Regions from separate parts of the Ectothiorhodospira lacustris genome, predicted to be linked through region 1. Evidence: predicted binding sites of a transcription regulator. Region 1 holds the regulator's gene; the other holds the start of a gene.

What was found. Region 1 encodes FliA, which starts transcription of late flagellar genes. Its sites were predicted from a motif close to GCTAAAGTTNNNNNNNNNNCNGCCGATA; they were not measured.
Region 2: LQ952_RS13700 (DUF5610 domain-containing protein) is a predicted target of FliA. The motif match lies at 2,943-2,970, and genes of this name have one in related genera.

Annotation. Positions count from the first base shown of each region.
Region 1 is NZ_JAJNQM010000004.1:28,529-32,782, reverse strand. Features, by position in the region: gene flhF (flagellar biosynthesis GTPase FlhF) at 1-986, shown strand, start outside; gene LQ952_RS01630 (MinD/ParA family protein) at 1,033-1,872, shown strand; gene LQ952_RS01625 (RNA polymerase sigma factor FliA) at 1,875-2,597, shown strand; gene LQ952_RS01620 (chemotaxis response regulator CheY) at 2,699-3,079, shown strand; gene LQ952_RS01615 (protein phosphatase CheZ) at 3,088-3,846, shown strand; gene LQ952_RS01610 (chemotaxis protein CheA) at 3,949-4,254, shown strand, end outside.
Region 2 is NZ_JAJNQM010000088.1:5,580-9,833, reverse strand. Features, by position in the region: gene trpB (tryptophan synthase subunit beta) at 1-492, shown strand, start outside; gene LQ952_RS13710 (hypothetical protein) at 613-834, shown strand; gene LQ952_RS13705 (hypothetical protein) at 987-1,406, shown strand; gene LQ952_RS13700 (DUF5610 domain-containing protein) at 1,749-2,909, opposite strand; gene LQ952_RS13695 (hypothetical protein) at 3,309-4,254, shown strand, end outside.

The sequences.
Region 1 (4,254 bases):
ATATTGAGTGGTCCCAGGAACCGACCCTCCTGGCCATGCAGAAGGAGATTCAAGGGCTGCGGGCCATGCTGCAGGACCAGCTCGCCAGCCTGGCGGGGCAGGAGTTCATGCGCCGAGATCCGGGACGGGCCGGCGTGGTGGCCAGACTGCAGCGCATGGGACTGGAGCCGGAGCTGGCCAAGGAGATCGCCATGGCAATCAGCCATCCCGATGACCCTGCGGAGGCTTGGCAAGAGGCCTTGACTCATCTTTCCGGGCGTTTGGCGGTGACCCCCGATGGCATTCTGGATCAGGCTGGCATCATGACCCTGGTGGGACCGAGCGGCGTGGGCAAGACCACGACGGTGGCCAAGCTGGCCGCCTTGCAGAGCCTCAGGCACGGCCATGATTCCGTGGCGCTGATCACCACGGATGCCTATCGCATCGGCGCTCATCGACAGTTGCAGACCTTTGGTCAGATCCTTGAGGTTCCCGTCTATCTGGCGCAGACAGCACGCCAGCTGGGAGATATGCTAGAGGGGTTGAAATCCAAGCGCCTGGTCATCATTGATACGGCAGGCACCAATCAACGGGACATGAAACTGCTTGGCGAGTTGGAGTCCCTGACGTCGGTGCCTTCTGCCAGGACCCTGCTGGTGATGGCGGCCAATGTGCAGAAAGCCGTGATGATGGAGACCGTGAAGTCCTTTGCCCGATTGCAGCCGGAGGGGTGCGTACTGACCAAGGTGGATGAAGCCGCTTCACTGGGTGAGGCCCTGTCGACCCTGATCAGTGCCGGCCTGCCGCTGACGTTCGTCAGCGAAGGTCAGCGCATACCCGATGATCTGCGTCCGGCCCGTGGCGCCCGGCTGGTGGCCACCGCCGCCAGGATGGCGGATGCCGGTGGCGAGCGTGGGGATACCCGTCAGGCCCAGGTGGTTTCTCCCATGTTCCGTGAGCCCATCAACCAGCCCAACGCCAGGTACGTCCATGCCTCCAGTCAGTAATTCTCAGGCGGCCCGACTTTCCTCACCGGTCGATGCGGTCGCTCCGGTGCGTGTCCTGGCAGTGTCCAGCGGCAAGGGTGGTGTGGGCAAGACCAATGTGTCGGTGAACCTGTCCGCCGCCATGGCCCAGAGCGGTAAGCGCGTCATGCTGCTCGATGCCGATCTGGGGCTGGCCAACGTGGATGTCTTGCTGGGATTGCAGCCCAAGGCCAACCTCTACCATGTGCTCAACGGCGAATACACCTTGGACGAGGTGCTGCTTGAAGGTCCGGCGGGCATGCTGATCGTGCCGGCCGCTTCGGGTATCGCCCGCATGGCGGATCTGGAACCAGCGCAGCATATCGGTATCATTCGTGCCTTCAGCGAGTTGTCTCATCCCCTGGATGTGCTGGTGGTGGATACTGCCGCCGGCCTCCATGACAGCGTCACCAGTTTTTGCCGGGCCGCCCAGGAGGTGCTGGTGGTGGTGTGCGATGAGCCGGCTTCCATCACGGATGCCTACGCCCTGATCAAGGTGCTTTACCGGGATCATGGCCTGACGCGCTTTCGCATCCTTGCCAACATGGTCCGCAACGACAATGAGGATGAGGGCAGGGTCCTGTTTCGCAAGCTGGTGTCGGTCTGTGACCGTTTTCTGGAGGACGTGATCCTCGATTACGTCGGCGCCATCCCCCATGATGACCTGCTGCGCAAGGCGGTTCAGCGTCGGCAGAGTGTACTGGAGGCCTATCCTTCCAGCCCCGCCGCCCGTGCCTTTCGCGCGGTTGCCGGTCGCATCGACCAGTGGCCCATGCCCCGCAATACCCGTGGCGGTATCGAGTTTTTTGTGGAAAGGTTGATCAACAGCGGTCGAAACGACTTGGAGCCAGTCACATCAGTGCCATAGCCATGTACGCCAGCAAAGAGTCAGACCATACTCGACTGGTGGATGAGCATGTCTCTTTGGTTAAGCGAATCGCTTACCATCTGCTCGCCCGCCTGCCTGCCAATGTGCAGGTGGAAGACCTGATCCAGTCCGGGGTCATTGGTCTGCTGGAGGCTGCCCGTCACTATGACCCTTCCCAGGGGGCCAGTTTTGAGACCTATGCCGGCATCCGGATTCGTGGTGCCATGCTGGATGAGGTCCGCCGGAGCGACTGGACGCCGCGGTCCGTGCACCGTAATGCCCGGCGTATCAGCGAGGTGATCCGGGAGATTGAAAACCGGGCGGGGCGCGAGGCGACCGGCCCGGAGATTGCCGCTACCCTGGGGGTGGATCTGGAAACCTACCACGACATGCTCCGGGATGCCGCCGGTAGCCGCGTGCTGGGTTTTGATGACCTGTGCGAGGGGGATGGGGATGTGGACAACTTCCTCCCGGGCCTGGGGCCGACTCCATTGGAGTCCGTCACCCGGGCGGATTTTCAGAAAGCCCTGGCCGAGCATATCAACACTTTGCCTGAGCGAGAGCGTTTGATCCTCTCTCTGTATTATGATGACGAGCTGAACCTGCGCGAGATCGGTGAAGTGCTCGGCGTCAGCGAGTCCCGGGTTTGCCAGATCCACGGTCAGGCGCTGGTTCGTCTCAGGGCCCGCATGGTCGAGTGGGTGGCGGACGGTGAGCGGGTCTGATGCCCTCTTGCCGGCAGAATTGATTTCAGAATGCCGGAACACCCCGCTCAAGGGCGTGTCTTCGGTGTGTGTTTAATCGGGAGGTTATTGTGGATAAGAACATGAAGATCCTCATCGTGGATGATTTTTCCACGATGCGCCGCATTATCAAGAACTTGCTGCGGGATCTTGGATACAACAATACCGCCGAGGCTGATGACGGCAGTACCGCACTGCCCATGCTGCAGAACGGTAACTATGACTTCCTGGTCACCGACTGGAACATGCCCGGCATGCCCGGCATCGATCTGCTGAGGGCTGTGCGTGCCGATCCCCGGCTCAAGGACATGCCCGTCCTGATGGTGACGGCCGAGGCCAAGCGCGAGCAGATTGTTGAAGCGGCTCAGGCCGGTGTCAGCGGCTACATCGTCAAGCCTTTCACCGAGGAAACCCTGAAGGAGAAGATCAACAAGATCTTCGAGAGACTGCAGGAAAAAGGGTGAACAACGTCATGGAGAACCAGGAAGACAGCAAAGAGGCCCTGTTCAAGCAGCAGCAACTGGAACGCGCCCGGGAATTGGTCAAGCTCATGGAATCCGGCAATGAAGAAGGGGCCGGGCGACTCATCGAAGAGATGGGGCGCATGCACGAGAGTCTGCTGTTCCAGGAACTGGGCAAGCTGACCCGGGACCTGCACGAGGCCTTGAACAGTTTCCGCCTGGATTCCCGTCTCTCCGAACTGACCCATCAGGATATTCCGGATGCCAAGGAACGTCTCAACTACGTGGTCGCCATGACTGACCAGGCCGCCCATCGCACCCTGAACGCCGTTGAGGCGGCATTACCGGTCTCGGAAATGTTGGCAAACCGGGCGCAGGCATTGCGGGCTGACTGGGCTCGTTTTCGCCAGCGGGAAATGTCCGTGGACGAGTTCCGCTCAGTGAGCCAAGCCCTGGCCGAGTTTCTGGAGGATACGGAACGGGATGCCGAAACGCTGCGCAGTCAGCTTTCGGAAGTGCTCATGGCTCAGGACTTTCAGGATCTGACGGGGCAGGTCATCCGCCGCGTCATGACCTTGGTGCAGGATCTGGAAGACAGCCTGGTGGGGCTGGTGCGTATCTCCGGTAAGCGTCTGTCCACGCCGGAAGGCAAGGACAGGGGCGCGGGGACCGAGCCGGCCGGCCCTGCGGTCAAGGGGACGTCGGATCAGGGCGACGTGGTAAAAAGCCAGGATGATGTGGATGACTTGTTGTCCAGCCTTGGATTTTAAAACTTGTCCTGTCACCGGGACGTCGGCCTGTTTCAGATTTCGCCGGTCCGGCCGCCAAACCGGAATATCAGGGTGCGATTGCACTGGGCGTGAGAGACGGACATGAGTCTGGATACCGACGACGAAATCCTTCAGGACTTTCTGGTTGAGGCCGGCGAATTGCTGGAGGGCCTCAGTGAGCAGTTGGTTCAGCTGGAACAGACCCCCGACGATAAAGATCTGCTCAATTCGGTCTTTCGCAGTTTCCACACCATCAAGGGTGGGGCCGGGTTCCTGAATCTGGAAAACCTGGTCAAGATCTGCCACCGGGCCGAAGACGTGTTCAACCTGCTGCGCCAGGGGCAGCGTCATGTGGACAGCAACCTGATGGATACCATCCTTCAGGTGGTGGACGTGTTGAACCGGATG
Region 2 (4,254 bases), on a different contig from region 1:
TGCGTGGGCGGGGGTTCCAACGCCATGGGTCTGTTCTCCGGTTTCATGAAAGATCTGGCCGTGCGTCTGGTGGGCGTGGAGCCGTGTGGACGCGGTCTGGGACTGGGCGACCATGCCGCCACCCTGACCTACGGCACACCGGGCACCATGCATGGCTTCCACTCCTACATGCTGCAGGATGAGGCCGGTGAGCCGCAGCCGGTGTATTCCATTGCCTCCGGCCTGGATTACCCCTCTGTCGGTCCCGAGCACAGCTATCTCAAGGATATCGGCCGCGCCGAGTACCATGCCCAGGACGACGACGCCTGTCTGGATGCTTTCATGAGCTTGTCCCGTCTGGAAGGGATCATTCCCGCTCTGGAATCCGCCCATGCGGTGGCCTGGGTGATGAAGGCCGCCCGGGAAGCCGAGCCCGGCACCCGCTTCCTCATCAATCTGTCCGGCCGCGGTGACAAGGACGCAGACTTTGTTGCGGAGCGCCTGGGCCTCTGACCGGAGGGGTCGCTCCTGTGCAGGGGCAATTTCCTGTACAGGAGCGGCTGCTTGACCCTGAAAAAGCCACGCAGTAGCCTGCTCTCCTGACCGCTTTGTCCATCAGGACGATCCCGAGCCATGACGGAATCCCCGAAGGTTGACCCATCACACCAGGACCTGCCGGAATCCCTACCGGGCAAGGCCTATCGCCTCTGTACCGAAGGCGACAGACGCTGGTGCCTGCTGCGACGCCTGATCAACCTGCTGTATTTTTGGAAGATCGACTACTGCGCCGGCCGTCACTACGAGGACCTGCACCGCCGGCCGCTGCCGGGCCAGGACAGGGACGGCGGTCACTGACGGTACACTTCAGTGCCGCGATGGGGTGACCGAAGCCTCATCCAATCCAGTGTCGGGTTAGATAAAACGATTACTGATGCCCCCCGGACCGGAAATGCCACTTTCCCCGGTGTCCGCGGTCCAATCTCATCATTTGCTGATGAGGAAGGGCCATGAAATCCATCATCGCCGAACACCCCAAGGCAGCCCTCCATGGGCGCATGGTGCTGCCTTGGGGCGGAGCCCTGCTGGCCGTGCTGCTGGTGCTGGCATTGCGTGATCCGGCTGCGTCGCAGGCCGTCGAAGCCGACACGGCCGCCCTGCTGAGCGGATTTGCCGGCCTTAAAACGGCGCTGACCCTGGGCGCGCTGACACTCGTGAGCTGGCGTCTTTTGAGACCCGTGGACCGCCGCTACCTACTGGGTTACACCCTGGCGGTGACGGCCATGGCCGGGGCCACGGCCATGGTCTGGCAGTTGTCGCATCTGGGGGCGGCGTCGCTGTTCTTCCATGGCGGACTGTTCACCCTGCTGTTCATGGGGTGGCGGGACGTGGATCCGCTGTCCGGCCTGGGGCGCAGCCGGCGGCCATGAAGTCCCCGGCGGCCTCTGGCGCCACTCCCAAGTTGCCGCCTTCACTCCCGCTTCCCCTTCCCCTCACTCCCGCTTCTCTTGCCGTCACTCCCGCTTCCCTTGCCGTCACTCCCGCGAAGGCGGGAGCCCAGGCCTCGGCCTCAATATGCGCCCGTGCCGAGATCGGTCACTCCCGCGAAAGCGGGAGCCCAGGGGTTTTTGCACACACTGGATTCCCGCCTACGCGGGAATGACATACTATTAACCCGGCAATCAAAAGTCTTTGACTTAAAATCTCAAGCTATTGATTTCAATCGTTTAAAGTTGAAAATGATCATGCTTGTTTAATTGCCGGTTTGGTAATCAAACGTCTCCATCAACTTCCTGCCGGGGTAGGGCGCCCAGCAGACGCTCCAGATTCTCTCTGAAACGGGCCTGCTGCGACTCACCGGCCTCAAGGAACCGCACATCCTGCTGCACCAGCGCGGACATGATCCGCCCCGCCTCTTCCTGCGGACGATCCAGGAACGCCAGCACGGAACGGTTGAACTGCTCCTGCATCTCCCGCATGAGCTGTCCAAGACGCAGGCCGGGCCGGGCACGCTCGCCTTCCTCGATCTGCTGGGTCTGCTGATATCGCGCCGTGGCGGAATACTGCTCCACCCGGGTCATGCTCAGATCCATGGAAGCCAATTGGCTGCTGTCAAAGCGCAGATCAGGGACCATCTCGAAGGCTTTTTGCACATCTCCGTTGAAGAACTCATTGGCCAGGCCACTCACGTCCCGCACCAGGTTCTCGATGGCCTCCAGCTCCTGGGCATTGAGATCACCTTGAACCGAGAACCGGTAGCCGCTCTGCTCGGCTCGGCTCACATCCAGCCACTGCATGGACTGGTCACCGTCGCGGCTCATCCCGCCGCGTGCCTGGATGTCCGTGGCACTCTGGAACTGGACGGTCACCTTGTCGCCTTCGCGGGTGGTCAGGGTTAGTTCCAGGCTCTCGGCGCGGCTGTAACGCTGCATCACCGACAGATTGGTCAGGGACGACAGGGACTGTCCCTGACCATTGGGTGCCAGGGCCGTCAGACCTTCTAAGGTGAGCCGCTCCGTCTCATCCACCTGTTCGGCGATACGGCCATTGAGCAGGTTGAGGCCTTCCAGGATCTCGCGAGCTTCCTTGAAACCCCGTTCCACACCTTTCATGGCGCTGTCGTACATGGACTGCAGCTGTTCTTCGGAAGCCCCGCGGGCGCGTGCATTGGCCAGGCCCATTTCCACGAACTGGATGATCCGGTCCGAGACCTTTTCCGGGGTGTAATCCTCTGCCTTTAGCTGCTTGAAACCGGCGGCGTTCAGACCGGGCGTATGCTTGGCCAGGGCCTCCAGGATGCGGTTCTGGAGGTTCGAGAGCGCGCGAGTGCTGTCGTTGTCGGTACGGCCACCAGCTTGGGACATCCCCTGGTTTCTGGTCTTGAAGTCGGGGGTGCTGGGAAGGACCGTGACGGGTGTGTTGATCTTGACCACGGTGAACTCCGGGAATGATGGGTATGCTGCTTGTATCGGCAGTCTCTTGAATGACTTTAGGCTTTTGAATGAGATTGGAGATATTCTGAATAAGCCATTCCCGTGCAAGCGGGAATCCATTGACGTGCAGGACCCCCTGGGCTCCCGCTTTCGCGGGAGTGACGGCAAGGGCGATCGGGAGTGACGGCAAGGAGGGGGGGGCTTCAAGGGGTATTCTGAATACGTCATTCCCGCGCAAGCGGGAATCCATTGACGTGCAGGATCCCCTGGGCTCCCGCTTTCGCGGGAGTGACGGCAAGGGCGATCGGGAGTGACGGCAAGGGCGACCGGGAGTGACGGTGCAGGCTGGGGCCTTCTCATCTCGCCCTTCGGCAAATTCATGGGGAAACATTTCATATTATGGCAGTCAGAAAAGCCATGCCCCTCGGCGCCACGGTGCGCTGGATGATGGGCGTCAATCCACCACCGGAGCAAAACCCGGAAAAGACCCCAGGAGGGACGGTGATCCCGCTGACCCATCACGAAATCCTCAAACTGGTGGCGCCCTTTTCACGGGACGGCCGCCGGGTGGACCTGGCGGCCACGGACCGGCAGGCACGAACCCTGGTCTTTCAGCCCGTCGAGCATGAGTCGGTGGGTCTGGCCGGCCTGACCCTGACGGAAACCCTCACCCTGGAAAACCCGAAGGCCGACCAGTTCCGCCTGGTCCGTACCCTGGCCCATCCCTCGGGACTCAAGGCCAGGCTTGAGGTGGAAGGACCTACGGTGGAAGGGGTCTACCGGCAACTCACCAAGGTGGCGCCGGCGCAGCAGTTCATGCGGGTGGACGGGGTACTGGCGGCTCTGGACTATCGCGTCCGCCGGGTGGTTCGGCGTCGGCTGCAGGGCGGTGAGATCTGGCCCATGCGGTTTGCGGGCGGCGAGGCCGTGGTGGCCGGTCGCCGCCTGTGTCTGGACGCCCGCCAGGTGGAAGGTCTGCCGGCCAAGCTGGTGCTGGAAAAGCCGTCTGCAGGGGAGGTGGCTTTGCCCGCCGACCTGTTGGCCGTGCGCGGCCGCGCCTGGCGGGCCTTGCAGGCGACGGACAGCGGATGGAAGTCCACGATCAAACTGGCCCATCGAGAGCCGGAGCGTTCTGAGGATGCCGAAAGCAAGTTTGCCCGGACCATTTCCCATCTGGTGGCGGTCTTCTCCCACCCCCCTGAGGACTTTCATGCTCACTTCCTGCGTCGGCGCTGGCAGGTGGTCTTTCGCCGCAGCCTCCCGGTCCAGGGGGTGTTGGGCATCCTGGCTCTGGTACCGGTGCTTTACCTGCTGGGCCTGGGTCGCGAAGAGCCCTTGCCCCTGT